One region of the Rhizobium sp. WSM409 genome, then DNA from elsewhere that is predicted to be linked to it. Evidence: predicted binding sites of a transcription regulator. Region 1 holds the regulator's gene; each other region holds the start of a gene.
What was found. The regulator PhoB, encoded in region 1, activates phosphate uptake and scavenging genes when phosphate is short. The targets are predictions, from matches to a motif close to TGTCATNNANCTGTCAT.
Positions count from the first base shown of each region.

Region 2: AC25BC_RS18080 (YdcH family protein) is a predicted target of PhoB. The motif match lies at 4,449-4,465, and genes of this name have one in related genera.
Region 3: AC25BC_RS21460 (NAD-glutamate dehydrogenase) is a predicted target of PhoB. The motif match lies at 1,819-1,835, and genes of this name have one in related genera.
Region 4: ugpB (sn-glycerol-3-phosphate ABC transporter substrate-binding protein UgpB) is a predicted target of PhoB. The motif match lies at 1,761-1,777, and genes of this name have one in related genera.

Region 1 is NZ_CM172794.1:184,682-191,978, reverse strand. Features, by position in the region: gene apaG (Co2+/Mg2+ efflux protein ApaG) at 1-89, shown strand, start outside; gene AC25BC_RS00960 (hypothetical protein) at 225-812, opposite strand; gene AC25BC_RS00955 (Hsp33 family molecular chaperone) at 945-1,937, opposite strand; gene argF (ornithine carbamoyltransferase) at 2,028-2,942, opposite strand; gene AC25BC_RS00945 (aspartate aminotransferase family protein) at 2,985-4,184, opposite strand; gene AC25BC_RS00940 (GcrA family cell cycle regulator) at 4,605-5,138, shown strand; gene phoB (phosphate regulon transcriptional regulator PhoB) at 5,381-6,064, opposite strand; gene phoU (phosphate signaling complex protein PhoU) at 6,199-6,912, opposite strand; gene pstB (phosphate ABC transporter ATP-binding protein PstB) at 6,957-7,297, opposite strand, start outside.
Region 2 is NZ_CM172794.1:3,643,530-3,650,826, reverse strand. Features, by position in the region: gene AC25BC_RS18115 (SDR family oxidoreductase) at 1-283, shown strand, start outside; gene AC25BC_RS18110 (alpha/beta fold hydrolase) at 330-1,406, opposite strand; gene AC25BC_RS18105 (tetratricopeptide repeat protein) at 1,516-2,151, opposite strand; gene ykgO (type B 50S ribosomal protein L36) at 2,264-2,389, opposite strand; gene AC25BC_RS18095 (5-(carboxyamino)imidazole ribonucleotide synthase) at 2,553-3,629, opposite strand; gene purE (5-(carboxyamino)imidazole ribonucleotide mutase) at 3,626-4,120, opposite strand; gene AC25BC_RS18085 (YdcH family protein) at 4,139-4,342, opposite strand; gene AC25BC_RS18080 (YdcH family protein) at 4,571-4,744, shown strand; gene AC25BC_RS18075 (ArsR/SmtB family transcription factor) at 4,951-5,211, opposite strand; gene AC25BC_RS18070 (sulfite exporter TauE/SafE family protein) at 5,378-6,142, opposite strand; gene AC25BC_RS18065 (thiamine phosphate synthase) at 6,250-6,903, shown strand; gene AC25BC_RS18060 (tetratricopeptide repeat protein) at 6,914-7,297, shown strand, end outside.
Region 3 is NZ_CM172794.1:4,365,107-4,372,403, reverse strand. Features, by position in the region: gene AC25BC_RS21460 (NAD-glutamate dehydrogenase) at 1-1,614, opposite strand, end outside; gene pdxY (pyridoxal kinase PdxY) at 1,889-2,764, shown strand; gene AC25BC_RS21450 (carbonic anhydrase) at 2,836-3,477, shown strand; partial or broken gene AC25BC_RS21445 (GGDEF domain-containing protein) at 3,574-5,193, shown strand; gene AC25BC_RS21440 (lytic murein transglycosylase) at 5,239-6,060, opposite strand; gene AC25BC_RS21435 (aspartate-semialdehyde dehydrogenase) at 6,338-7,297, opposite strand, start outside.
Region 4 is NZ_JBYGKP010000002.1:9,484-16,780, forward strand. Features, by position in the region: gene AC25BC_RS23565 (inorganic phosphate transporter) at 100-1,104, opposite strand; gene AC25BC_RS23570 (DUF47 family protein) at 1,104-1,745, opposite strand; gene ugpB (sn-glycerol-3-phosphate ABC transporter substrate-binding protein UgpB) at 2,042-3,364, shown strand; gene ugpA (sn-glycerol-3-phosphate ABC transporter permease UgpA) at 3,430-4,314, shown strand; gene ugpE (sn-glycerol-3-phosphate ABC transporter permease UgpE) at 4,327-5,175, shown strand; gene AC25BC_RS23590 (sn-glycerol-3-phosphate import ATP-binding protein UgpC) at 5,177-6,223, shown strand; gene AC25BC_RS23595 (glycerophosphoryl diester phosphodiesterase) at 6,279-7,028, shown strand; gene AC25BC_RS23600 (DeoR/GlpR family DNA-binding transcription regulator) at 7,038-7,297, shown strand, end outside.

The sequences.
Region 1 (7,297 bases):
AGATGGAAACGGACGACGGCGAGATGTTCGATGTCGACATCCCCGCCTTCTCGCTGGATTCACCTGGGCTGCTGCGCGTGCTTAATTGAGAGCGTAGGTTCGCGGTCGTTTCGTCGGTGCAAGCACGGCGCGTGGATCCGGCCGGCTACAGCCTTCCAGTCAGTACCAGCATGGACGCCGTACCCTCGGTCGTAGATCCTCGGGCTTGCCCAGTCATCAATCTACTAAAGGTCAAAAGGATCCGAGGCCTGGGTGCCTGGCTTTGCTTCGAACGGATCTTTTGATTGTGGCGGCGCCGGATGTTTTGCGACCGCATCGTTTACCGCCTTTTGGCAGGCGAGCAACTCATCCGCTGCACTGGCGGAATCTTTCAAACCGAGAGCCACAATCTGCTTTCCTCCAAAGCTGGCGCGGAAACTCAGTTTACCAGCGAACTCCTCAATCAAGTCGGGATCCTCGAAATCAATCCATAATGATTTGAGGCCATCGAGATCCAGACCTCTCCCATCAGCCGTCCGTTTAGACTGGTCGAACGAGAGTTCGATGGGATAATGCTTACCTTTCTCCAAGGATTTCCAGTTTGGGTTTCCGAGCAGAATGTAAAGAGGGTTGTCCTTTTTGCGGAAATTGAAGCCAAGACGAAAAATGGTGTCGTCATCAAAGGAAGTCAGAACAAAACAGCCATTGTCTAAAGTCGGGTCGACAGCCACGCTCCAGCCCCCGACCTCTTTCCATGGGACTGTCTGGTCATCAGCCAAGCTCACTGGTGGCATCGCAGCTATGAGCGCGAGTACAAAAAACAAAAGTCTCATCAACGCCCCATCCGCTTTCTTAGGCCAGAACCAATGAAACAGAATAGGTGCACAGTGACTACGCGAAGTCGAGTCACCGTGCTGCATCATCGCTAATCTTTTATTGTTCGCTGTGCGTGTCCTTAACCGCGCCTATTCCGCCGGCTGAAGTTCGGCCGGCTCGAAGCGGTAGGTGGTCGAGCAGAATTCGCAGGTCACGGCGATTTCGCCATCTTCCTGGCTGGCCTCGATCTCCTCGGCCGAAAAGCCCTTCAGCACGCCCTTGATCTTGTCGCGCGAGCAGCTGCAGCGGTCGAAAACCGCGCGCGGTTCGTAGACGCGCACGCCGCGCTCGTGGAACAGGCGGAACAGCAGCCGCTCGGTTCCGACCAGCGGATCGGTGAGTTCATCGGCGTCGATGGTCTCGACCAGCGAACGCGCTTCGAGCCAGGCATCGTCCTCGCCGTGCGGGCGGCTGCCGGTGTCGCCGTCGCCGCCGTGGAGATCCGGCTGGCGCATGCGCTCCGGCGCTTCCGGAAGGAACTGGGCGACGAGGCCGCCTGCCCGCCAGCGATGGCGCGGCTTGCCCGCATCGTCACGGTCGAAGAGTTCGGCCGCGGCAAGACGGACGCGCGTCGGGATCTGCTCCGACTGGCGGAAATAGACGCCGGCAATATCTTCCAGCGTGGTGCCGTCGAGCGGAACGATGCCCTGGTAGGGCTGGCTGAACTTGCCCTGGTCAATGGTGAAGGCGAGCACGCCCTTGCCGAGCAGTTGCTCCGGCTCGGTTTCACCTGACTCGATCGCCTTGTTGAGCAGCGCCTGATCGAAACGGGCGTAGGCGCGGACATTTTCCGGCGTCGAGAAATCGGCGACGAGAAGATCGACCGGGCCGTCGCCCTTGGTCTGCACCGTGAACTTGCCGTCGAACTTCAGCGAGGTGCCGAGCAGCACCGTCAGCACGACGACTTCGGCAAGCAGCCGGGCAACGGGTGCGGGATAATGATGACGCTCGAGGATGGCGTCGAGCATCGGGCCGAGCTGGACGGCGCGGCCGCGCACATCCAGCCCTTCCACCTGGAAGGGGACGACATGGTCATCGCCGGCGAAATCAAACTGGCCGAGGGCGGCTGCAGCTTCTGCCATGGCTTTTAACTCCTAGTTTCAGAGCGATGGGCCAGCGTGCCCTTCGCTCACGCGGTCGCGAGTCTGTCTCTCGCGACGTCCGATTATGGTTCAGATCGCGCCCAGGCACCAAGCAAGAATCGACTTCTGCGCATGAAGACGGTTTTCCGCCTCATCGAAGACCACGGATTGCGGACCGTCGATCACTTCGTCCGTCACTTCCTCACCGCGATGAGCGGGCAGGCAATGCATGAACAATGCATCATTGCCGGCTTTCGCCATCAAGGCCGCGTTGACCTGATAAGGCTGGAAGACATTGTGACCCCGGGCCCGATGTTCCTGATTCATGGAGACCCAGGTATCGGTCACCACGCAATCGACGCCGGCGACCGCACGGTCGGCATCATGGCAAAGCATGATTTCGGCGCCCTCATTGCGGGCCCAGTTCAGATAGTGATCCTTGGGCTCCGAGCCAAGGGGCACGGCCATGTTCATGCGGTAGCCGAAGCGGGCGGCACCCTCGACCAGCGAATGCAGCACATTGTTGCCGTCGCCGGTCCAGGCGATGGTCTTGCCCTTGATCGGGCCGCGGTGCTCTTCGAAGGTCATGATATCGGCCATAATCTGGCAGGGATGGGTGTCATCCGTCAGCGCATTGATGACAGGCACGGTCGCATGCTGGGCCAGCTCGACCAGCCGCGAATGCTCGGTGGTGCGGATCATGATCGCATCGACATAACGCGACAGCACCTTGGCGGTGTCGCCGATCGTCTCGGCGCGGCCGAGCTGCATCTCGGTGCCGGACAGGAACAGCGTTTCGCCGCCGAGCTGGCGCATGCCGACGTCGAAGGAGACGCGGGTGCGCGTCGACGGCTTCTCGAAGATCATCGCCAGCATCTTGCCGGCGAGCGGCTTGTCGCCCTGGCCCGCCTTGAAGGCCTGCTTGCGGGCGAGCGCATCGTTCATGATCGTTCTGAGATCGGCTGATGTGACCGCCGAAAGATCGAGGAAGTGTTTAGGGCTCATATCGTCTTCTTACCTGTGCTGCGCCCGAAGGCGGCAATTTCTTCAAGCCGTCTTCTTGACCTTGGAGGCGCGAATGCTCTCGGCGGCGCGCTCGACGCGGGAAAGGCCCTCGCGGGCTTCCTCGGCGGTGACCACGAGCGGCGGAAGAAGGCGGATGACATTGTCGCCGGCAGGCACGCCGAGCAGATGGGCGGCGCGGATCGCCTGCAGCAGTTCGGCTGAGGGAACGGCAGCCTTGATGCCGAGCAAAAGCCCTTCGCCGCGCACGTCCTCGATCACATCGGGATAACGATCCTTCAGCGAGGCGAGGCCCTGGCGGAAGACAAGTGCTACGTCGCGCACCTGCTGGAGGAAGCCATCGGCAAGGATGATGTCGAGCACGGCGCTGCCGACGGCCATGGCAAGCGGATTGCCGCCATAGGTCGAGCCATGCGTACCGGCCTTCATGCCGGAGGCGGCCTCTGATGTGGCAAGGCAGGCGCCGAGCGGGAAACCGCCGCCGATGCCCTTGGCGACAGCCATGATGTCGGGGGTGACGCCCGACCATTCATGGGCGAAGAGCTTGCCGGTGCGGCCGACGCCGGTCTGGACTTCGTCGAGGATCAACAGCAGGCCGTTCTCGTCGCAGAGCTGGCGAAGCGCCTTCATGAACTCAGGCGTGGCAGGACGGACGCCGCCCTCGCCCTGCACCGGCTCGATGAGGATGCCAGCCGTGGCATCGGTGATCGCGGCGCGGACCGCTTCGATGTCGCCGAAAGCCACCTGATCGAAACCCGGCGCCTTGGGGCCGAAACCTTCGAGATATTTTTCCTGGCCACCGGCGGCGATCGTCGCCAGCGTCCGTCCGTGGAAGGCGCCTTCGAAGGTGATGATATGGAAGCGCTCGGGATGGCCCTTGGAAAACTGGTAGCGGCGCGCCGTCTTGATCGCGCATTCGAGCGCCTCGGCGCCCGAATTGGTGAAGAACACCTTGTCGGCGAAGGTAGCGTCCGTCAGCCGTTTTGCCAGACGCTCCTGGCCGGGGATCTCATAGATGTTCGACAGGTGCCAGACCTTGTCTGCCTGCTCCTTCAGTGCGCCGACCACATGCGGATTGCTGTGGCCGACGGAGGTGACGGCGACGCCGGCGCCGAAATCGAGATATCGCTCGCCAGTTTCGGTGATCAGCCATACGCCCTCGCCTCGCTCGAACCGCAGCGGGGCACGAGAATAGGTGTCATAAAGCGGCGCGGCTTCAGCCATGGCGCGATCTCCATCAAAGTTGCCGGGCAATGACTCCGGCTAAGGAAACCAGGCCCGAAAAATCAAAAATGCCGCCTTGCGGCGGCGAGTGGCACTATTTCCTTTTCGCGCTGCAATGTCAACAAAACGGCGCCCTTAGCGTATGCAGCACAGGTGTACAGCGGCATTTTCAGTCTTCAACAGGCATTATTGCAGAAATGCCACGCAGGGACAGCAAGTTGGGGAAAACTACGAATTCGATTCATCCGGATTCATGCGACTCTTGTCACGGAGTCAGGCTCACACTAGGTTAAAGATCAATTACTAGACTGCATGCGGCGGAACTAGTCACCAAAATTGATCAAGCGTTTCTTGTTTCGGAGCTCCCGGGACAACGGTGAGGGATTCTGCCATCACCAACGCAAAAGGTGGAGACAGGGCATGAACTGGACAGACGAGCGGGTCGAGAAACTCAAGAAGCTTTGGGCCGAAGGACTGAGCGCGAGCCAGATCGCGGCACAACTTGGCGGTGTCAGCCGAAACGCGGTCATCGGTAAAGTGCACCGGCTGTGCCTTCCCGGCCGTGCCAAGGCCGGCGGCACCAACACCGCGGCGCGAACGCCGAAGCGCAATACATCGGCGCCGCGCGCGCCGAACTTCGCCTCTCGCATCACCACCCGCACCGTCACCCGCCAGCAGGGCGCGACGATGCTGAAGGAAGAGATCGAGATCGAAACGATCGAGGAAATGGAATACGTGCCGAGAGGCAATGTGGTGGTGCCGATTTCCCGCCGCCTCGGCCTGACGGAACTGACCGAACGCACCTGCAAGTGGCCGGTCGGCGATCCGCTGAAGGATGACTTCCATTTCTGCGGCTGCGAGTCCCCCGACAATTCGCCCTATTGCGGTTATCACCAGAAGCTTGCCTACCAGCCGGTGAATGAACGCCGCCGGGCAGCGGCGCGGGCCAGCTGAACGGGCTGACCATCGTTAGAATGCAGAAAACGGGCCGAGTGGCCCGTTTTTTTATGCGCGGATGGAAGCTCAGGTTTCCCTCCGTCATGCTCGGCCTTGTGCCGAGCATCTGATCACCTCAACTACTTGAGGGAAAAAACTTTATTTTCAAATACTTCATTTGGCGTGCGCAGATCCTCGGCACAAGGCCGAGGATGACGTCGCGGGTTTTGCCAGGGCTCAGCAGGCTCAGATGAAAGCCCTCAGGCTTCCATCGAATAACCGGCGCCGCGGACGGTGCGGATGACGTCCTGCATGTTGGAGAAATTCAGCGCCTTGCGCAGGCGGCCGACATGGACGTCGACGGTGCGCTCGTCGACATAGATATCGTGGCCCCAGACACCATCCAACAGCTGTGAGCGGGAGAAGACCCGGCCCGGCGACGACATCAGGAATTCCAGCAGGCGGAATTCGGTGGGGCCGAGGCGGACTTCGCGGGTCTTGCGATGGACGCGATGGGTCTCACGGTCGAGCTCGATGTCACCGCATTTCAGCACCGTCGACAGCACCTCGGGACGGGCGCGACGCAGCATCGCCTTGACGCGGGCAACGAGTTCGGGGGTCGAAAAGGGCTTGACGACATAATCGTCGGCGCCCGTCGACAATCCGCGGACACGCTCGCTCTCTTCGCCGCGCGCCGTCAGCATGATGATCGGCAGACGCTCGGTCTCCGGCCGCATGCGCAGGCGCCGGCAGAGCTCGATGCCGGAGACGCCGGGCAGCATCCAATCAAGGATGAGAAGATCGGGCGTGCGCTCCTGAAGCCGCATTTCGGCTTCGTCGCCACGAAGGATGGTATCGACCTCGAAGCCTTCCGCTTCGAGATTGTAGCGAAGAAGCACGCTGAGGGCTTCCTCGTCTTCAACAACTGCAACTCTCGGGATCATGCGTGTCGGTCTCCTCGCGCATGATCCTTAAACCAGGGTGATTTAAGCAATGCATCCTGCGCAAATTTAAAAATTGGCTGCGACCTCTTTGCGCGCCCGGACGGGCGCGCACGCAAGCGGCGGGGTGTGGGCAGTTATTCGGTGACCGCGCCGACGGTGTTGGCGCTGTCGTCCTTCGGCCGATCGCCTTCCGGCTGCGCGCCTGTCGTCATGTAATAGATCGTCTCGGCGATGTTGGTGGCGTGGTCGCCGATGCGCTCGATGTTCTTGGCGCAGAAGAGAAGATGCGTGCAGCTGGTGATGTTGCGCGGATCTTCCATCATGTAGGTCAGGAGCTCGCGGAACAGCGAGGTGTACATCGCGTCGATCTCGTTGTCGCGTTCGCGGATCGCATTCGCCTTGTCGGCGGAACGATTGGTGTAGACGTCGAGCACTTCCTTGAGCTGGACGAGCGCCAGCTCGGACAGATGCTCGAGGCCGCGGGCGAGCTTGCGGGGAACGCCGGTGCTTTGGACGGCGATGACGCGCTTGGCAGTGTTCTTGCCGAGGTCGCCGACGCGTTCGAGATCGGCGGCGATGCGGATCGAACCCATGATTTCGCGCAGGTCCGCGGCCATCGGCTGGCGGCGGGCGATGGTGACGATCGCCTTGTCGCCGATTTCGCGTTCGGCGTGATCGAGGATCACATCGTCGGAGATGACCTTCTGCGCCAGCGCGGTATCGCCGTTGACGAGCGCCCGTACGGCTTCGGCGACCATCTGCTCGGCCAGGCCGCCCATTTCGGAAATCCGCCTGGACAGGAACTTCAGATCATCATCATAGGCAGAATAAATATGTGTCGATGCCATGGGGCTTTATCCTCGAATAACGGAAAGGCTTGGTGACGCCAAAATCAGCCGAAGCGACCCATGATATAGTCCTGGGTGCGCGGATCGTCGGGATTGGTGAACATCTTGTCGGTGTCGTTCTCCTCGACGAGATTGCCGAGGTGGAACATGGCGGTGCGCTGCGAAACACGCGCGGCCTGCTGCATGGAATGGGTGACGATGACGATCGTGTAGTTCTCGCGCAGCTCGTGGATCAGCTCCTCGACCTTGGCGGTGGCGATCGGGTCGAGCGCCGAGCAGGGCTCGTCCATCAGGATGACTTCCGGGCTGACGGCGACGGCACGGGCAATGCAGAGGCGCTGCTGCTGACCGCCCGACAGGCCGGTGCCGGATTCGTGCACGCGGT
Region 2 (7,297 bases), 1.3 Mb from region 1:
GGCCGTCAATGCCGGCATCGAGGCGATGGTGCCGGTGCTTGCCGCCGAATTGAAGCCGCTGCGCGTCAACGGCGTTTCCCCCGGGGTCGTCGATACGCCGTGGTGGAATTTCCTGCCGCCCGAGCAGCGCGACAGCGTCTTTGCGGATTTCGCCGGCCGCACGCCGGTCGGCCGTGTCGGCAGGCCGGAGGATATCGCGGAGGCGATTGCCTTCCTGATCGGAAACGGATTTATGAGTGGCCATGTCATCACCTGCGATGGTGGCGTCAGTCTCGGCGCCTGAGGCAGGTTTCGGACGATGCTGACAAAATTATGCAGCATTCAAAGTGCTACGGCGTCCTCGGCGCCTCTGAAAAGACGTGGGGTCCTGTCGGCCCCAACGATGGTACGGCTGCGGCCGTCCGATCGCGTGAGGCCGCGGCAAGCCTCTCTTCGGCCCTGCGGGCGATCGCCTGCAGGTCGCGCGGCTTGCCTGATATCTTCTCCATGGCGGCGATGGCGACATCGGTTGCGAGGTAATCCGGCTTGTGGCCGACGCCGCGAACGGTGATGAGTTCGGAGCCTGATATATCGCGGGCAAGGCCGCGCGAGTGCAGGTGTTCCCAGACGATCTCGTCGCTGTCGCCTGTTATGATGACGGTCGGAGCGGTGATCTGCGAATAGAGCAGCGACTGCTCCTTCACATAGGCAAGCAGTCGTTTGAAATCGTCGGCATTGTTCTGGAACGCGCTGGGACGCAGTACCAGCGACGGACCGGTTTTTTCGATGTAGTCGGCCGGGCGCGGATTGGGGCGGAATACATTCAGCGTGCCCCGCTCCAGCCGGCTGAGCCCAAGCGGCACGACGATTGCGTGGTTGAAGAGCCAGCCGACGATCGGCACGGTTGCCAGGTGATAGTACCAGTCGATGCCGCCTGGCCATGGATGAGTGGCGGGCGCGAGGAAGAGCAGGCCGGCGGTTTTGTCAGGATGGCGCAGGCCGAAGGCGGCGGTGATCGCGCCGCCGAAGGAATGGCCGACGATGATCGCCTTTTCGATGCCGCGCTTCTCCATCAGTCTGGCGATTGCATCGGCCTGGCCGGAGGGGACGGCGTTCTCAGGACCGCCGCGTTCGGAATAGCCATGACCGGGGCGATCGACGAACAGCATTTCCGCCCGGCCTTCGAGTGCGGCGCGGAAGGCCACGACCTGGTCGAGCAGATTGCCGCTGGCGCCGTGAATGAAGACCAGAGCCGGCAGATCCGAATTTTCTGGCGGCGGGACGTGGACCGCATTCATGCGGTAGCCGCCGATATCGGTCAGTTCGCCGATATTCGGATAGGCGTGTTCAAATTGCCGCGCCTTATAAGTGGAGTAACCGATGGCGGCGGCGAGCGGGGCGAGAAGAGCGGAAACTTCTGCAAGCATGATCTCAACAAGCGGTAATTGCGGGATGACCTGCGAGCGGGCACCGCATCGTTCCCGCTCTATTCTAAAATTGCGCGGCACGATCCGACGTCAAGGCCGCCGTCCGGAATCAGGTGCGGTTGCCGGCGAGTTTTTCCGCAAGTGTGTTGGCCTGTTCTTGCGCGGTGCGTTCGGCGGGATAGATATCGAGAAAACGCTCCCACGCCTTCAAGGTCAGCTGATCGTTACCGGAATTGCTGAGGATCGCCGCCATGCCGGAGAGCGCGCCGAAATGACGCGGCTCGAGATCGAGTACACGTTCGATGTCGGACATCGACTTGCGATAATTTCCCATGACGAAATTCAGCGTGGCGCGGCGGTTCCAGCTTTCGGCATAATCGGGCTTCAGCGCGATCGCCTCGTCGAGGAAATCGAGGGCGGCGGGGTTGCGCTTTTCCTCGATCGCCTTGTCGGCCCACTGCATCAGCAGATTGACGGTGGCACTGCCCGAATCGTTCCATTCCATGCGGATTTCATTGGCGATGCCACTGGCTTTTTCGGGATCGCGTTCACGCTTCAGCTGGCTGAAGAGCTGGTCGAGGTGCTGCTTCGGCGAATTGTTGGCATCCGCCTGCTCGACGATGACGTCCTTTTTCGCGACGGCAGCCGACTTTTCCGCGGCGGCGGCCGGAAAGGAGGGGGTAAGGAGAATGAGGGCGAGCGGCAGCGCCGCTGATGTCAAAGCAAAAAAGCGCATGGCGGACATATTAGCCCGCCAGCGCCGAAGATCAAACAAATTTGACGTGATCACCGCAGCGACCCACCGGATATATCTGCCGGCGCAAGCGCACGCGGCAGGGCGATCCGGACGCGCGAAATCAGCCCTGACGAGCCTTGAAGCGCGGGTTCAGCTTGTTGATGATGTACATGCGGCCCTTGCGGCGAACCAGACGGTTGTCACGGTGACGAGCCTTGAGCGACTTGAGCGAATTCTTAATCTTCATTTTTTTGATCCGCGATCTCTATGGGGAATTCACATTCGCCCGTATCTTTAACAATCAAAAGCGCGCCATCGGGCGCGCTGTTTAGGTGGGGGAGCAGATACCCCGTCACCTTTTCCGTGTCAACCACATGAAGGTGTTTTTCCCAAGGCGCAGAGGTGTTTTCTCAGGTCCAAACCGGCGATTTCGGCGTCACGGTGGTGACATGACCCATCTTGCGGCCGGGGCGCCACTCGGTCTTGCCGTAGAGATGAACCAGCGTGTCGGGGCGCCGCAGCCAGTCGGGAACGGCAAGGATATCGTCGCCGATCAGGTTCTGCATGACGCAGTCGGAATGTCGCTCGGCATTGCCAAGCGGCAGGCCGGTGACGGCGCGGATATGCTGCTCGAACTGGCTGACGACGCAGGCGGCTTCCGTCCAGTGACCGGAGTTGTGGACGCGCGGCGCCATCTCGTTGGCGATCAGACCGCCATCGGCAAGCACAAAGAATTCGATGCCGATGACGCCGACATAGTTCAATGCGGCAAGGATTTTCTCGGCCGATTTCCGCGCGGCGTCCGCCGTCGGCGCCGAGATCGCGGCGGGAACCGTCGAGGTGTGGAGGATGCCGTTGCGGTGGACATTCTCGGCGGGATCGAAGCAGACGACCGTACCGTCGGTGGCGCGGGCGGCGATGATCGAGACTTCACGCTCGAAGGCGACGAAGCTTTCGAGAATGAGCGGCACGCCGCCAAGTGCTGCATAGGTGCCATCCGGGCTGTCGGCCGCCGAGCGGAAAACCTTCTGGCCCTTGCCGTCATAACCGAGACGGCGGGTCTTCAGCACGCCCTGGCCGCCGAAATCCTTCAGCGCCGTTTCGAGATCGGCCTGGCTGTGGATCGCATGGAAGCGTGCAGTGGTTATGCCGCAGCCGTTGAGAAAGCGTTTTTCGACGAGACGGTCCTGGGCGGCTTCCAGCGCCTTCGGCGGCGGATAGACCGACACGCTCGCCGAGAGCTTTTCGGCGGCTGCGACAGGCACGTTTTCGAATTCGTAGGTGACGACATCGCAGATATCGGCGAGTTCGGCGAGTGCCGCCGGATCGTCATAGGCAGCGGTAATCTGCCGGTTGGCGAGCTGGGCGGCCGGGCAGTCCGCCTGCGGCTCGAGGATGACCGTGCGAAAATTCAACCTGGCGGCGGCAATCGCCAGCATGCGGCCGAGCTGGCCGCCGCCGATAATGCCGATCGTTGTTGCCGTCATAGGTCGTCCATCGGGTATTCGGCGACGGCAGCACTCTGGCGCTCGCGCCATTCGTCGAGCCGGTCGGCAATTTCTTCGTCGGAAAGGGCAAGTACGGCGGCAGCGAGAAGGGCGGCGTTGACCGCACCAGCCTTGCCGATGGCGAGCGTGCCGACCGGAATACCGGCCGGCATCTGTACGATGGAAAGGAGGCTGTCCTGGCCGGACAGGGCTTTCGACTGGACCGGCACGCCGAAAACTGGCAGCGGTGTCAGCGAGGCGGTCATGCCCGGCAGATGGGCAGCGCCGCCGGCGCCGGCGATGATGACCTTGAAGCCCTCCGCGCGTGCGCCCTTGGCGAAATTGACCAGCCGGTCGACTGTACGGTGCGCCGAAATGATGCGCGCGTCATAGGGAATTTCCAGCGCCTCCAGCGTGTCGGCGGCGTTTTTCATGGTCTCCCAGTCGGACTGGCTGCCCATGATGATGGCGACGGGTGGTCTGTCTGTCATCGTTGCTGCTATTCCCTCTCAGGCGATGATGTCAGGGATGATCTGATCTTCCAGCCTGGAGAGCCTGTCCTTGATGACGAGCTTCTTCTTTTTCATGCGCTGGATCCGCAGAGCGTCGCATCCGGTCTGGATCATGGCGTTGATCGCGGCGTCGAAATCCTCGTGCTCCTGGCGCAAGCGCGCCACTATGAGCCTGATTTCCGCCTGTTCCTGATCGGCCATATACATTCCCCGTTATCGTCCCTGGACCTTGTCCGATCTGCCGATGATTTCCGCAAGCTCCTATCATCAAATACAGGTAACGGCTAGTTAGTCTTGATCATGAAATTGCCATCCAGTCTTCATCTTTTGGCCTTCGACAAGCCTTCAAAAATGTGTCACAGTCCCGCCCGTTGACACCTTGATCCCCGACGATGTTGGCCGGGGAGGGTAAGAGGAAGGAAGGGTCATATGACTGTTCAAGCTCATCTTGAGTCACTCCAGAAAAAGCATGTCGCTCTCGAGGAGGAGTTGCACGCGCTCAGAACATCTCCCTCTATTTCCGATACGGCACTTGCCGATTGCAAGCGTCGCAAGTTGCGCATCAAGGACGAGATTCAGCGTCTTAAGTCATCCGTCCACTAATCTTCCCAAGGATCGCCGGACGATCATCTTGCGCAACAAGGTAAATCCATCCATTCCACCAAAAATCAGCAAGAACCGGTGATTTGACACCAGATTTGCGCCAGCCCGATGCATCCGGCATCGTGGCTGGCGCTTTTGGGTCCGCCACGTCTCACATCGCGTTCTTATGATTCACATCGTATTCCCAGATCGCATGGGAACATGCATCAGGCCCAGAACTGATCCAGCCACAAATTGAGCTTGTCGAAGCCGCGGTTGTTGACCGCGTAGATACGTTTGGTGCCTTCCGAGGTCACGGAGACGAGATTGCTGTCGAGAAGCGCCTTCAGGTGCTGCGAAACAGCAGGACGGCTGATCGGCAGGCCTTCGGCGAGCTCATTGACGGTCCGGGGCGCGCGACGCAATTCCTCCAGCAGAAACCGCCGGTTCGGATCGGCAATCGCAGAGAAGGGGTCCGTGTTCGACATGGCGGGAACGCTACGTCAAACCGGCCGCGCCAGCAAGGAAATTGTGCATTGCAGCGTGTCACTGCATAATTCCTAAAATCGGAGTCGATTTCAGGAATTATGCAGCCGTTCAAAGTGCCACAGCGTCCTTTGCGCCTCTCGAAAGATGTGCGGCGCTGTATGACTTCTACCAGCCAAGGCCCTCGCCTACGATCAGGAAGGCGGCGATCAGCGCCATCGCATACATGAAGGGATAGAAGATCTGTGGCCTCATCCGGCGCACGCACCAGGCGCCGGCGATGGTGGCGAGCGGGGCGAAGGGCAGAAGCGTCGCGGAGGTCGCAAGGTTCTGGGTGTCGAGCTGGCCGAGCGCGAAATAGGGGATCAGCTTGATGGCGTTGAGGATTGCGAAGAAGCGCACGCTGGTGCCGGTATATTCGCGCGGCTGCAATTTGAGCGGCAGGGCATAGATCTGGAAGGGCGCACCGCCGGCATGAGCGACGAAGCTGCCGTAACCGGAAAATGTCCCCCAGAGGCCGGCGGCCACCGGCCGCTGGCCGCGCGGCGGGATCACCTTGCCGGCGCCCGGGCCGAAACTGTTCCAGAAATAGCGCAGGCAGAAGAGGATGGTCACCGCGCCGATGACGATGCGCAGCATGTTGCCCGGAACCAGCGCCGAGGTCGCCCAGCCCAGCGCGATACCGAAGATCGCGCCCGGCAGCATGATTTTCAGCGTCGCCCAGTCGCCATGTTTGCGCCAGATGACGAGCGAGATCATGTCCATGAAGACCAGGATCGGCAGCAGGATGGCCGCTGCCTCGACGGGCGAGACGACGAGGGCGAGAAAGGGCAGGCCGATCAGCGACAAAGCGTCGCCCATGCCGCCCTTTGCGAGGCCCACCAGCAGAACGGCGGGCACGGCGGCGTAGTAGAATGACAGATCCTGCGGCATGCTTTCGACGTCCTCCTCTTGCCAGCCTCGTCTAACGGAACTACTCACACAAAACGAGTGCGGATCCCTCATTTCGAAGGGGAATTCGCAGGAAACGGAAAGACCCCATGACCGAACCGGAAAACCGCTGCCGCCTTGTGCTCATCGTGCCCGATATCGCCGATGCAGATGAACAGGCAAAGATCGTCGCCGACGCGCTGAAGGGCGGCGATGTCGCCTCGGTGATCGTGCCGCAATACGGGCTCGACGACGGCACCTTCCAGAAACATGCGGAAAAGCTGGTGCCATTGATCCAGGATGCTGGAGCAGCCGCGCTGATATCAGGCGACAGCCGTGTCGCAGGCCGGGCAAAGGCCGATGGCCTGCACCTTTCCAGCAATGCAGAGGCGCTTTCGGAAGCGATCGACAAACATGCGCCGAAGCTGATCGTCGGCGGCGGCAACGCGGCCGACCGGCACCATGCGCTGGAGATCGGCGAAGTCAGGCCGGACTATATCTTCTTCGGCAAGCTCGACGGCGATATCAAGCCGGAGGCGCATCCGAAGAACCTTGCGCTCGGCGAATGGTGGGCCTCGATGATCGAGATTCCCTGCATCGTCATGGGCGGCACCGATCCGGCCTCGGCGCTCGCCGTCGCCGAAACCGGAGCGGAGTTTGTGGCGCTGCGGCTGGCGGTCTTCGCCGAGCCTGCCCGGGCGCCGTCTGTCGTTGCCGAAATCAATGCGTTGCTTGACGAAAAAGCGCCACGGTTTGAGGATTGAAATCGCGCTCATGCCGATCCCGCCCGCCCGCCTTTTGAAATATATCCTTGCCAGCATGGCCGCCCTCGTTGCGGCCGGGCCGAATGTTGCCTTGGCGCAGGCGCCGGACAGCGTCATCAGCCAGCCGGGCACGGGGCCGGCTACGACCTTCCGCACCGACCGGCCTTCCAGGCCGGGTGTGCAACCCTCCGATGGTGTCGGCGTATTCGACCGCATGGGCGCGAACCTGCCGGATCTGCCGCCGGAGAAGGATTACAAGGGGCCGATCGACGAGGCCTATGGCGCCTTCCAGCGCGGTTATTACCTGACGGCGATGGACAAGGCGCTGCCGCGCGCCCAGCTCGGCGATCCGGCGGCGCAGACGCTGATCGGCGAAATCCTCTCGCAGGGCCTC
Region 3 (7,297 bases), 620 kb from region 1:
GTAGAACTGAATGCGAAGCGGCTCGCCGGCGGCGCAGGCCCCGATATCGGCGAGGTCAGCCACGGTTTCTTCCGGCGTGAAGGAATCCTGGAAGGCTTGGTCGACGGATATCTTCGGCGCCTTGGCGCCCGCCAGCGCCTCGAAACGGTCGTCCCAGCGGGCGGTGATTTCGCGGATCACCTGCTCGAGCTTTGCCTGCGGAATGCGTGGCGTCTTGCCGCCCGAGCGGCCGATGATGAAATGCACGCGCGCCACGCCGCCTTCCGGGAAAGCCGGATAATAGGCCGAGACACGGCCGTCGTAGACAGTCTTCAGATAGGTGCCGATCCGTTCGCGGACGATCGAGTCATACTCCTCGCGCGGCACGTAGATGATCACCGAGACGAAGCGGTCGAAATGGTCGATGCGCGGCAGGACGCGGACGCGCGGCCGATCGGCCAAGTCGTTGATCTGTTCGGCAAAACTTGCAAGCAGCGTAGTGTCGATCTGGAAAAGATCGTCGCGCGGATAGGATTCCAGCGTGTTGTCGAGCATGCGGCCGGAATGGCTCATCGGGTCGAAGCCGAAATGTTCCTTCACCTTCTCGATCTTGGAACGCAGCAGCGGGATTTCCGAGGCGAGCGAGGTATAGGCGGTCGAGGTGAAAAGGCCGACGATGCGCAGTTCGCCGGTGACGTTGCCCTCCGCGTCGAAGCGCTTGACGCCGACATAATCCATATAGGCCCGGCGATGGACGATCGATTTCACGTTCGCCTTGGTGACGATCAGGAAGTCCGGGCCGTCGAGGAAGGCAAGGATTTCAGGTGTCGTCGTCACGGCGTCCTTGCCGGTGCGCAGCACCAGTACATCGGGATTGGAAAGGATGCCGAGGCCAGCACCCTTGTCGCGTTCGACCCTGGCATCGGTCCCCTTGCCGGAATAGACGTATTCTCGCATGCCGAGGAACGTGAAATTCTCATCGCGCAGCCAGGTCAGGAAAGCGACGGCCTCGTCGCGATCGGCCTTCTTCCGGCTGGCGCCATTGGCCGCAAGCTCGGCGATCACGCCGTCGATCTTGGAAAGCATCGGCTTCCAGTCGGAAACCGACAGGCGGACCTGTTCGAGGACTTTTTCGATACGTTTCACGAGATCGGCGGCCTGGGCGGAATTGAGCGGCGCGACATGAAGCTGGATATGGCTGACGCGGTTGACCGGATCGCTTGGGTGATCGGCGGAATAGTGCGCCGGCGCCTTGCCCTTTTCCATGATCAGGATGGGATGCACGGCCATGAACAGGTCGCGATAGGTGCTCGTGACTTCGCCCATGACCGATTCAAACAGAAAAGGCATGTTCTGGTCGGTGACTGAAAGCACCGAAACCGCGATGCCACCGGGCGTTACATCGGCAATGGTGTCGATGCTGACGCGAGGCGCCTTGCCGTTCCAGGCGTCGAGTTCCTTTGCCGAATGCACGGCGGAGAGTGCCAGCATTTCCGGCGTGTAGAGCTCGAGATCGTCATTGCTTGCCCGGCCGAAGAGAATTTCCGGATCGAGATGCGCCTCACCCGTCGCTTTGGCGATCTTGCGCGCGCTTTCGACCTGCTTTTCCCGTTTCGGATTGTTTCTGGCAGCCATGGATCGCCTCCCTCAATGTCTGATTTTTCGCAAGCTAGCAGAAGATTCCTCGAAAAAATCTCTAAAAGAGCGGTCCGAAGAGATGTTTTGGTGATTTTTGATGCTTGAAACGAGAGATTTTTAGAGATTTTCCGCTCTCGTCGCCATTCGAAAGGGAAGCCCGTCTGTGGTTCTTTTCGTTCTGCCGCACATTTCCATGCTCGCATGAAGAATGGTTGACAGCGTGGCGTCAAAAAGATCATCAACGGCGATCGTCATTCGGATATCGAGTATCATGTCGGAAAATGCAGCGGGCGCAGTCATCGTCATTTCCAGCCATGTTGTGCGTGGCTCGGTCGGAAACCGGGCAGCCGTCTTTGCTTTGGAGACGCTCGGTCATCCGGTCTGGGCCATGCCGACCATCGTGCTTCCCTGGCATCCCGGCCACGGCCGCTCGACGCGACTGACTTTTGCGGAAGCGGATTTCGACGCGGCGATCGACGACCTGATCCGCGCACCCTGGATCGGCGAAGTCAAGGCGGTGCTTTCGGGCTATTTCGGCAATGCTGCCCAGGCGCGCTCCGTCGCCCGGCTGATCGGTGCGCTCCGGCAAAACAATCCCGAGCTGCTGTATGTCTGCGATCCCGTCATGGGCGATCTCGGCGGCCTTTATGTGCCGGAAGCGACTGCAGAGGCCATTCGCGATCATCTTATTCCGCTTGCCTCGCTCGCGACGCCGAACCGGTACGAGCTCGCATGGCTTTCGGGGGCGGCGCTGGAAGACAACAGCACGATCATGGAGGCGGCGCTCGCGCTCGGACCATCGCGCATGCTCGTCACTTCAGCCGTTCCGATGATGGCAGGCGGTACCGGCAATCTTTATCTTTCCGGTCGCCACGCGCTTCTTGCCGAGCACCGTGTCGTCGAAAACCCGCCGAATGGTCTAGGCGACCTACTTGCCGCCGTCTTCCTGTCGCGCCTGCTTTCCGGGCTCGAGGACGAAAAGGCGCTGCAACTTGCCACGGCCAGCGTCTTCGAGGTGCTTGCGCGGGCCGTCAAGCGCGGCAGCAACGAGTTAATGCTGGCGAGCGATGCTTCCAGCCTTTCGACGCCGATGGCCATGGTGCAGATGCGCCGGCTCGTGCACCCGGCGCAGCGACGGAAAAAGTGACCCATCTGCCAATATGTTCATTTTGCGGTGCAGCAGTTGATCTTGTCGTCCGCGCGCGCTAATCCAGAAGCATGCAGCGTTTTCCAAACCCTCTTCTGGACGGCTATCGCAACTTCATGAACGGGCGCTATTCCGACGCCCGCGACAGGTATCGGCAGCTTGCCGAAAATGGTCAAAGTCCCCATACGCTTGTCATTGCCTGTTCGGATTCTCGCGCGGCACCGGAGCTGATCTTCGATGCCGGCCCGGGCGAGCTCTTCGTCATTCGCAACGTTGCCAACATGGTCCCGCCCTACGAGCCGGATGGCCATTTTCATTCGACGTCGGCCGCACTCGAATTTGCCGTGCAGGTGCTGAAGGTCTCGGATATCGTCGTGATGGGTCACGGCCGCTGCGGCGGCATCCGTTCAGCGCTCGATCCGAATGCCGAGCCATTGTCGCCCGGCGATTTCATCGGCCGCTGGATGTCGCTGGTCAAACCTGCCGCCGAGCAGATCCAGAGCAACGACGTGATGACGGCCGCCGAGCGGCAGACGGCGCTGGAGCGTGTCTCCATCCGCAATTCGATCAACAATCTCAGAAGCTTTCCCGACATCAAGGCGCTCGAGGAAGCGGGAAACCTGCATCTCCACGGCGCCTGGTTCGACATTTCGACTGGTGAACTCTGGGTCATGGACGCCGAGACACGCGACTTCATTCGTCCCGAAATCTAGGGACATGCCGGTTTATCAGTTTTTTAAGGATTGTTGTTAAGCTCGCCGTCAATTGGTCGCGCACGACCGACGTTTTGATCACCGTGGCGATTGGCGATGAAGTTCGAAACCATTAAAAAGGTTATCCTGGCCGCCATCATGCTGCCCTTCGTCTTCATGCTCATTGAAGGCGTCGTCGTCATACGTTCTTCGGTCAATCATTACTGGAACCTCGAAAAGGACCGGCAGTTCGCCGATGTGCTTGCCCGTGGCGGGTCGATCGCCGCCACGGAGATTCTGACTGAAATTGGCGCCACCCGCCGCTACCTCGCAGATCCCAGCGACATGACTGCTATCGACATGCAGCAAAGCCGGGTGACGCTCGATCGCGAACGCCGCGCTTTTTATGCCAGCCTGCCCTCCCGCGAGGCGCTCGACGAGGGGCTCGTCGGCGAATTATCGATTCTCAGCCTTGCCTACAGCCGTATCGTCGCGGCGCGCAGCGCCGTCGACCAGGGCCGTTATGCCGGCAGCGATCCCGGTTCCATTTACTGGTATGCGGCTCTCAAGCAGCTTGCCGTCGTCGATGCGCTTTCACCGCTGATCAGCGATCCGGTGCTGCTTGAGAAATCCAACCAGCTGATGGGCATCCTGCTGACCTATTACGGCGAAAGGCTGATCACCGGGATCGGCACCCGTTATCTCAACTAGGGGGTTTCCGCCAGATTGCCGGTCGAGCTCTTCGTGCAGGGCAAGGTCATGCTCGGCGAGGGCATGGATCACATGGTTTTCCATTCCTCCGCGCCGGTCGTGCGCAACATCGTCGCTTATCTTGGCAGCGCCAGCCAGGTAAAGGCGAATGCGATCACCGATGCCATTCTCGCCGGAGCGCGGCCGACACGCGCGGTGCATGACGTCTGGGCCGCCGCGCAGAGCGAGCGCATGAGCTTCCTGCAGCAGAGGATGATCGAGGCCGCACAGGATATTCACGAGACCGGCGAAAACCTGTCGACGCGCTCGCACATACACCTGACGCGGATCCTGGCGCTGTGTGCCGGCCTGCTGATTCTCGCCACATTGGTGCTGCTGCTGGCGGCAAAGGGCCTTCGCCTGATCGACCGACTGACCCAGGATCGGGAGACGCTGGTCGGCGAGCTGCGCAGCGCCGCCCAGACCGATCTTCTGACCGGGCTTTACAACAGGCGCGGCTTCGAGGTCGCCGCATCCGCACTTCTCACACAGGCCGAGCACGGATCACGCTGGATTTCCGTCGTGCTCTTCGACCTCGATCATTTCAAGAAGATCAACGACGTTCACGGGCATGACGCCGGCGATGCTGTGCTCCGGCATGTCGCGGGCGTCGCGCGTAAGAATTTTCGTTCCTTCGATCTGCTGGTGCGCCATGGCGGCGAGGAGTTCCTGGCGCTTCTGCCGGATTCGACGCCTGACGATGCTGCAATCGTTGCCGAGCGTGTGCGGCTGGCGATCGAGGCGGCGGAAATCCCCCTGCCGAGCGGCGATGTTCTCAAGGTGACGGCAAGTTTCGGATGCGCCGGACGGGCAAATGAAGCCACCAACCGGAACTTCGAGGATCTGGTCAAACGCGCCGACCTGGCGCTTTACGCCGCCAAGGCCTCCGGCCGCAACTGCGTCGTCTCGGGACCGACCCTGCCGGCCCCGGCCCAGGAGGAGCGACGCAAGGCGGTGTCGGGCGGTGGCTTTGATTCCCGCATATGAAAAACGCCGCATATCGCAGCGGCGTTTTGGCGTATTCAGTCGAGCTTATTTGCCGTCGATCTGCTGACCGATATAGGCGATCGCCTGCTGGTAGACGCTGGCGGCGTTCCAGCCCTGGATGGCGACGAAATTCGGCTCTCCCGGCTGATAGCCGGCGCCGGCGCGCCAGCCGTGGCCCTTGAGGAAATTCGCCGTTGAGGCCAGTGCATCGGCGCGGGAACCGACCATGTCGACGCGGCCGTCGCCGTCGCCGTCGGCGCCGAAGCGCACGACATTACGCGGCAGAAACTGCGTCTGGCCGATTTCACCATGGGCAGCGCCCTTGGCCTGTGGGCTCAGATAACCCTCGGAGACGAGCTGGAGTGCTGCATAGAGCTGGTCGGTGAAATAGTCCGAGCGACGGCAGTCATAGGCAAGGGTCGAAACAGCCGATAGCGTATGCTGGTTGCCCATATAGCTGCCGAAACCGGTCTCCATGCCCCAGATGGCAACCAGCGGGCCGGCCGGAACGCCGAAACGGCGCTCGATCGAGGCAAAAAGCGCCTTATTGGCTGCCTTCATGCTGCGGCCGCGGGAGATGACCGTGGCACCGCCGCGCTTCTGCATAAAAGCGTCGAAGGAGAGCTTGAAGCTCTTCTGGCCGCGGTCGGCGGCGATCGTCGGTCTGTTGTAATTGACGTTGGCGAAGGCGCGGTCGAGGACCGAGCGGCTGACGCCGTTTGCCGCCGCTTCCTGCTTGAAGTCGGCGACCCATGCACCGAAACCGCTGCTATTATTGCCGCATTGAGCGCCCTGGGCCGCTGCCGGCAACGCGTGGAGGACGCCCGCCGCCGTAAACGCCGCCAGAAAAAATGTTGTCATGCGCATGAGAAACCCCGCTCCGGTCTGCTGAAGCGCGCCGCGGCCGATCGAGGCCATGCGACGCGCTCAAAGTCTTCATTCTGTTCATGTCGCTGTCCCGAACCGCTGCACGGTTTTGGACGGCATGCTTTGGCTTGATGCCGGGCAGAATGCCAGCCGAAGGCGATCTTGTCACGATCACCTTTTTCAGCCAGCGCTTATGGACAGAAGCGTCCACAATTCGGCAAAAAGCCCTGCCTTCATCATCAGCAGGGCTTTAGCATATTATGGTTTACAAATGGTATCAGGCAGCCTGCTTGCGCGGCTTGACGAGACCACGATTGACGAGCAGCTCGGCGATCTGGATGGCGTTCAACGCAGCGCCCTTGCGCAGATTGTCGGAAACTACCCAGATGTTGAGGCCGTTTTCGACCGTCGCATCCTCGCGGATGCGCGAGATGTAGGTCGCATCCTCGCCGGCGGATTCATATGGCGTGATGTAGCCGCCATCCTCGCGCTTGTCGATGACGAGGCAGCCCGGTGCATCGCGCAGGATGTCGCGGGCCTGGTCGGCGGTGATCTCGTTTTCGAATTCGATGTTGACCGATTCCGAATGACCGATGAAAACCGGCACGCGCACCGCGGTGCAGGTCACCTTGATCTTCGGGTCGAGCATCTTCTTCGTCTCGGCCAGCACCTTCCACTCTTCCTTGGTGTAGCCGTCCTCCATGAAGACGTCGATGTGCGGGATGACATTAAAGGCAATACGCTTGGTGAACTTCTTGTTCTCGATCGGATCGGCGACGAAGACGGCGCGCGTCTGGTTGAACAGCTCGTCCATGCCGTCTTTGCCGGCGCCGGAAACCGACTGGTAGGTCGAGATGACGACGCGCTTGATCTTGGCGAAGTCGTGCAACGGCTTCAGCGCCACCACCAGCTGGGCGGTCGAGCAATTCGGATTGGCGATGATGTTGCGCTTGGTGAACTGGCTGATCGCATCCGGGTTCACTTCCGGCACGATCAGCGGCACGTCGGCGTCGTAGCGCCAAGCCGAGGAATTGTCGATGACGATGCAGCCCTGCTGGCCGATCTTCGGCGAGAACTTCTTGGAGACCTCGCCGCCGGCCGACATCAGGCAGATGTCGGTATCGGAGAAATCGTAATTCTCCAGATTGGAGACCTTCAGCGTCCGGTCACCGTAGGAAACCTCGGTGCCCTGCGAACGCGAGGAGGCGAGTGCCACGACCTCATCGGCGGGGAAGCC
Region 4 (7,297 bases), on a different replicon from region 1:
GCAATAGTGCGAAGCGGTTTTGCGTCCGGTATTGCGTGAAAACAAAGAGATAGGGCATGATGCCGAAAAATGTGAGCGGTTTTCGGACGACATCCCGTTCTAGGCGAAGAGGTCCGATAGCCAGTAGCACAGCGCCGAAATGATCGCAGCGGCGGGGAGTGTGACAACCCAGGCAACAACGATGTTGCCCGCCAAGCCCCAGCGTACGGCGGACAGGCGTCGGGCGGCGCCCACGCCGATGATGGCGCCGGTGATCGTATGCGTGGTCGAGACCGGGATGCCCAGCCAGGTTGCGCCAAACAGTGTCAATGCACCGCCTGTTTCGGCACAAAAGCCCTGCATTGGGTTGAGACGCGTGATCTTCGATCCCATCGTATGGACGATCCGCCAGCCGCCGAAAAGCGTACCGAGTGCCATTGCGCTTTGGCATGAGAGAACGACCCAGAGCGGCACGTGGAAACCACCCGTCAGGTACCCTTGCGAATATAGCAACACGGCGATGATGCCCATCGTCTTCTGCGCGTCGTTGCCCCCATGGCCGAGGGAGTAGAGGGAGGCAGACACAAACTGGAAGACCCGGAATGTGCGATCAACGGCGAACGGTGTCTGTCGCACGAAAGTCCACGACACGATCAGAATGAGCAGAAGCGCCAGGAAAAATCCGATCGCCGGCGACATCACGATGGCGCCGGCCGTCTTCAACAAACCGGTCCAGACGATCGAACTGAATCCCGTCTTCATCAGGCCAGCACCCACCAGACCGCCGACCAGTGCATGCGATGAACTCGACGGGATACCAAAGACCCAGGTGACAATATTCCAGACAATGGCGCCCATCAACGCCGCGAAAATGACTTGCGGAGTCACGATGGCCGGATCGATGATGCCGGTTCCGAGCGTTTCCGCGACGTGCAAGCCGAAGAACAGGAAGGCTATGAAGTTGAAAAAGGCCGCCCAAAGCACAGCATATTGCGGACGCAGCACGCGCGTCGACACGATTGTGGCGATGGAATTGGCTGCATCGTGCAGGCCGTTCAGGAAATCAAAGAAGAGTGCGACAGCCACGAGAGCGGCAAGAAGAGGAAGGGCAAGGGTGGCTTCCATCAAACGTTCTCGATGACGATGCCACTGATCTCATTGGCGACATCCTCGAAACGGTCAACGACCTTCTCAAGCTCGCCATAGATCTCGCTGCCGATGAGGTAAGCCATTGCATTCGACGCGCCGTGGCGGCGGAAAAGATCCTTCAAGCCCTGCTCGTGCAACTCGTCGGACCGGCCTTCGACGCGCGTCACTTCTTCTGCCAGCGCCGCCAGACGGGGAGCATTCGTGCTGATCCGATCGAGAAGAGGAAGGGCTTCGGCTATCAAATGTGCTGCCTGGACAATGGTCTTTCCCATTTCCTGCATCAGAGGATCGAAGCTTTTCTGCTCGAATAGCCGAATGGTCTTCACCGTTTTCTGCATCATGTCGATCGCATCATCCATCGACTGGATCAGATCCTTGATGTCGCCACGGTCGAACGGCGTGACAAAACTGCGACGCACGGCAAGCAGTACTTCGCGGGTGATCTCGTCCGCTTCATTCTCCAAGGCGACAATCCGTGCACAATGCCCTTCAATGTCTGTGCCGCTCAAAAGTTCGTCGAGGGCTTCGGCCGCACCGACGACAGTCTTTGCGTGTTGAGCGAACAGATCGAAGAAGCGATCTTCCCGCGGCATGAGTTTTCGAAACCAGTTCAGCATCTGCGCTCCATCGACTGTCACAAAGCTGTCATAGAGCACGTCGTTGGTCGTGAAAAGCCGTTAGCGACCGATGTCACGGGGACTTCCACCGGATCATGCGTGCCATCAAAGGCTGACGCGGCGCGTATCATCGATTGGCCACTCCTTCCGGGCAACGGTCTTTACGATCGCCGAGCGAGTTGGTGTCATCAAATGTTCATATGAACATTCTATCTTTGCAAAATGAAACTAGCCTGTTACCATCGAGCTCACGTTCGTAGCGGGAGGCTATGGACCGACAACAAGTGGGAGTGAGGATGAACAAGATCGCTTTTTTCCTGTCCGCAGGATTGACCAGCCTATCCTTATCCGTTCCGGCAATGGCGGCCACGAAGATCCAGTGGTGGCACGCAATGGGCGGCGAGAATGGCGCGAAGCTTGAACAGATCGCCAAGGGGTTTAACGCATCTCAATCTGACTATGAGATCGTCCCGGTATTCAAAGGCACCTATGACGAGACGCTGACGGGCGCCATTGCTGCGTTCCGCGCCAACCAGCAGCCTGCAATCGTACAGGTCTATGAAGTCGGTACCGGCACGATGATGGCAGCACAGGGCGCGATCTATCCTGTTTACCAGTTAATGAAGGACGAAGGCGAGGCCTGGGACCAGAGCAAATTCATTGCTCCGGTCGTCGGCTATTACTCAGACACCAGCGGCAACGTTCTGTCCTTGCCGTTCAATTCCTCGACGCCGATCATGTATTACAACAAGGATGTCTTCAAAAAGGCGGGGCTCGATCCGGAAACACCGCCGAAAACATGGGCGGAAGTTGAAGCCTTTTCGCGGACGATCATGAAGTCCGGCGCAGCCAAATGCGGCTTCACCAGCGCCTGGATCTCCTGGATTCAGACTGAAAACCTCAATGCTCTGCACGACAAGCCCTACTCCACCAAGGCCAACGGCTTTGGCGGCTTGGATGCGGAGTTCACCTTCAACAACGATCTCACGATCCGCCATTGGGGCAACTTGAAGAAGTGGCAGGACGAGGGGCTCTTCAAATTCGGCGGGCCTGGCGGCGGCGATAATGCTCCTCCGATGTTCTATTCGCAGGAATGCGCGATGTACATGAACTCGTCGGCCGGCCGGGCAGGCGTTATCAATAACGCAAAGGCTTTCAAGGTCGGGTTTGCGCCGCTTCCCTACTATGACGACGTCATTACGCAGCCGCTCAATTCGATTATCGGCGGCGCCACGCTCTGGACGCTGAAAGGTCGCCCAGAAGAGGAGTACAAGGGTGTCGCAAAGTTCTTCACCTACCTGCAGAAGCCGGAAGTGCAAGCCGATTGGCATCAGTTCTCCGGCTACCTGCCGATAACCGAGGCTGCCTATAAGCTGGGCCAGGATCAGGGTTATTACGAGAAGAATCCTGGAGCAGATATCGGCATCAAGCAGCTGACGCGGGTGACACCTACCGATAATTCCAAGGGTATCCGGTTCGGCAACTACGTCCAGGTGCGTGGCATCATCGACGATGAGTTTGCAGCATTGCTGGGCGGGAAGAAGACGGCGAAGGAAGCGGTTGATTCCGTGGTCGCACGAGGCAACGAACAGCTTCGCGATTTCCAGTCCGCCAACTAATGGGCTCCGCGACGGGGGCTGGTGAGAGACCGGCCTCCGTTTCCCATCCGTCAGTGTGAGGGCCCATGCAAACCAAACGGACCGTATTTCCCAACAAGCTTTTGCCTTACCTGCTCATCGCACCCCAAATTTTCGTGACCGTGGTATTCTTCCTCTGGCCCGCGGCGACGGCATTCTGGCAATCTTTCCTGCGCCAGGATGCCTTCGGCTTCAAAACGAGTTTCGTCTGGTTCGAAAACTACCGCCGGCTCTTTGCCGATCCGATCTACATCAACGCCTTCGGCCACACGCTCATCTTCGCCATTCTCGTGACCGTCCTATCGACGGCGATCGCGCTGCTCCTGGCTGCAGCGGCGATGCGCGTGTTGCGCACCTCTCGAATTTATTCGACCTTGCTGATCTGGCCCTATGCCGTCGCTCCCGCGATCGCCGGCATTCTTTGGTGGTTCATGTTCAATCCCTCGATCGGCATCGTCGCCTATATGTTGCGGGCGATGGGGATCAACTGGAACCATCTGATCAATCCTGACGACGCTATGATCCTGATCGTCATCGCGGCGACTTGGAAGCAGATTTCCTATAATTTCTTATTCTTCTTGGCTGCGCTGCAGTCGGTGCCCCGTTCGCTTCAGGAAGCCGGGGCGATCGACGGAGCCGGTCCTGTGAAGCGTTTCTGGACGATCGTGTTCCCGCTGATCTCACCGACAACCTTCTATCTGATCGTCATCAATATCGTTTACGCGATGTTCGATACCTTCGGCATCATTCATGCGACCACCCAGGGCGGACCGGCGCGTGCAACCGAGATCCTTGTCTACAAGGTTTATTTCGACGGCTTCATCGGACTGAATTTGGGCTCGTCGGCGGCGCAGTCGGTCATTCTCATGGTGATCGTCATCGCTCTGACCGCGGTCCAATTCCGCTTCATCGAACGCCGCGTGCAATATTGAGGAATCCCGAGGATGGTTGAAAATCGCCCCTTCCTAAATTTCCTGGCGCATCTTGTCCTCATCATCGGCGTCACGATTGTTGTATTTCCCGTCTACGTGGCTTTCATCGCATCGAGCCACGGTCCAAACGACTTCTTGTCAGGTGTCGTGCCGCTAACGCCGGGCAGCCACATCATCGAGAACTATTCGACGATGCTGTCATCTGGAATGACAAGCTCGGGGGCGCCGCCGATCGGACCGATGATGATCAACTCGCTGATCATGGCGGTTGGCGTCGCCGTCGGGAAGATCGCTATTTCGATCCTTTCGGCTTTTGCTATCGTCTATTTCCGGTTTCCGTTCCGGACCTTGGCATTTTGGATGATCTTCATCACGCTGATGCTGCCGGTCGAGGTGCGCATCGTGCCGACCTACAAAGTCGTCGCCGATCTCGGAATGCTGAACAATTACGGCGGCCTCATCATCCCGCTGATCGCATCGGCAACGGCAACCTTCCTGTTTCGTCAGTTCTTTCTGACTGTTCCCGACGAACTCATGGAGGCTGCCCGTGTCGATGGCGCAGGGCCGATGAAGTTCTTCCGGGATATCCTGCTCCCACTATCGATCACCAACATTGCGGCGCTCTTCATCATCTTGTTCGTGCTCGGCTGGAACCAATATCTGTGGCCGCTCATCATAACGACCGACCAGAGCTTTTATACCGTCGTGATGGGAATCCAGCGCATGGCAGCGGTTGCCGATGCGGAGCCGCGCTGGAACCTTGTGATGGCAGCCGTCATTCTGGCCGCCCTGCCACCCGTCCTCGTCATCGTCGCCATGCAACGCCTTTTTGTCAAAGGCCTGGTCGAAACGGAGAAATGAAATGGCAACGATCAATATCATCGACGTCAAGAAGAATTATGGCGCCGTTCCGGCGGTCAAGGGCATCAACCTGTCTGTCGCAGACGGCGAACTCATCGTCCTCGTCGGCCCCTCCGGCTGTGGCAAATCAACCCTGCTTCGCATGATTGCCGGGCTGGAATCCATCAGCGAAGGCCATGTCGAGATTGCCGGCCGCAATGTCAACAAGGCAGAGCCGGCCGACCGCGATATCGCCATGGTCTTTCAGAATTATGCGCTTTATCCGCATATGACCGTACGCGGAAATCTCGAATATGGTTTGAAAAATCGTGGCACCGAACGGGCGGAAATCAACCGCCGTGTGGCGGAGGCGGCCGAGATCCTCGAAATTGGGCCGATGTTGGATCGTAAACCTCGCGAACTCTCCGGCGGGCAGCGCCAGCGCGTTGCGATGGGGCGGGCGATCGTTCGCGAGCCGGCCGCCTTCCTGTTCGATGAGCCTCTGTCCAATCTCGATGCCAAATTGCGGGTGCAGATGCGCGTTGAAATACGCCGGCTGCAACGGCGCCTGAAGACCACCAGCATCTATGTCACCCATGACCAGCTTGAAGCGATGACGCTGGCCGACCGGCTGGTTGTCATGAACGGAGGACTTGTCGAACAGGTCGGCACGCCCGTGGCGGTCTACGATCGCCCGGCGAGCCTGTTCGTCGCCAGCTTCATCGGCTCACCGCCTATGAATCTCGTGCCGATCGACGTCCTCAGGGCAGCCGACAGCGCAAGTGCCCTGGCATTGCCCGCCGGGACCGATATGGTCGGCCTTCGCCCGGACGCGTTGCTTGTTGCCAAGCCGGTTGAGCCTTCCGTTCGTCTCAATGCAACGGTCGAGCTGCTCGAGCCAATCGGCGGAGAAAGCCATCTGCATGTGCGATTGGGAGGGGGCCAGCAGACGGTCGTCCTGACCGTACCGGGTCGTCCGGATTTTGCCGAGAATGCCAATATCGACGTCTTCGCACGCGTCGGCGCGATGCATCCTTTCAACAGCGATACCGGAAAACGCACAGATTGACTCCGGTTTATTATTTCTCCATCCCAGCCCAGAAGACGATGAAAGAGATGAGACGATGACGACCGTAGAGCCGCGATCCGGCCCGAGACGCAGTGAGGTTCAGGCGCATCGAGGCGCCTCTGCCATTGCGCCCGAGAATACCATTGCCGCTTTCCGGGCGGCCGCTGAACAAGGCGCGGAATGGGTCGAACTCGACGTAGCACTTCTTGCCGACGGGACCCCGGTCGTCATCCACGACGTGTCGATCGATCGCTGTTCCTCGTCGAAGGGAAATCTTGCCGACCTCACCGCGTCGGATCTCGGCGCCATCGACGCTGGCTCATGGTTCAGCCCGAAATTCAAAGGCGAACCACTGCCGACGCTGGCCCGCGTTGTTTCCGCGCTGGGCGAACTCGGGCTCAACGCCAATGTCGAGATCAAGCAGCATGCCCATCACAAGTCACTCGACCAGCTGGTCAAAGTCGTCGATCAACATCTGAAGGCGCGGGCGGCGCACACCAGGATCATGATCTCAAGCTTTGATGCCGCTGCGCTGAAGGGAATGTATGAGATCGATCCAAGCTACGAACTCGCCATGCTGTGGAGCAAGCTGCCTGCGGATTGGCAGGATACCCTTCGGTCGATTCCCGCAAAGACCATCCATCTCGACTACAAGGCTCTGAGTATCGGGTTTCTCGAGGAGGCCGTGCGTCGCGGCATCTCGGTGCGGGCGTGGACCTGCAACGATCCCAAGCGGCTCGCATCATTCTGGGACGTGGGTTTGACCGGTGTGATAACAGACGACCCCAGTGTCTACCTCACGTAAGGAGCGGCGATGGGGCAGCGGATCATATCGAGCCGACAACGTGAGATCCTTGCGCTGATCGAAACGGAAGGTGTTCAGTACATCGAGGAACTGGCACGTCGGTATGATCTGACGACGCAGACGATCCGTCGTGATATCAATGCATTATGCGATCTCGGGCACGCACGCCGCTTCCACGGCGGCGTCGACTTGCCGGTCGCGGGCAGCAACATCTCACTCAATGCTCGCGCCCAGCTCAACCGACGGGCCAAGCGGCTGATCGCCAAGCG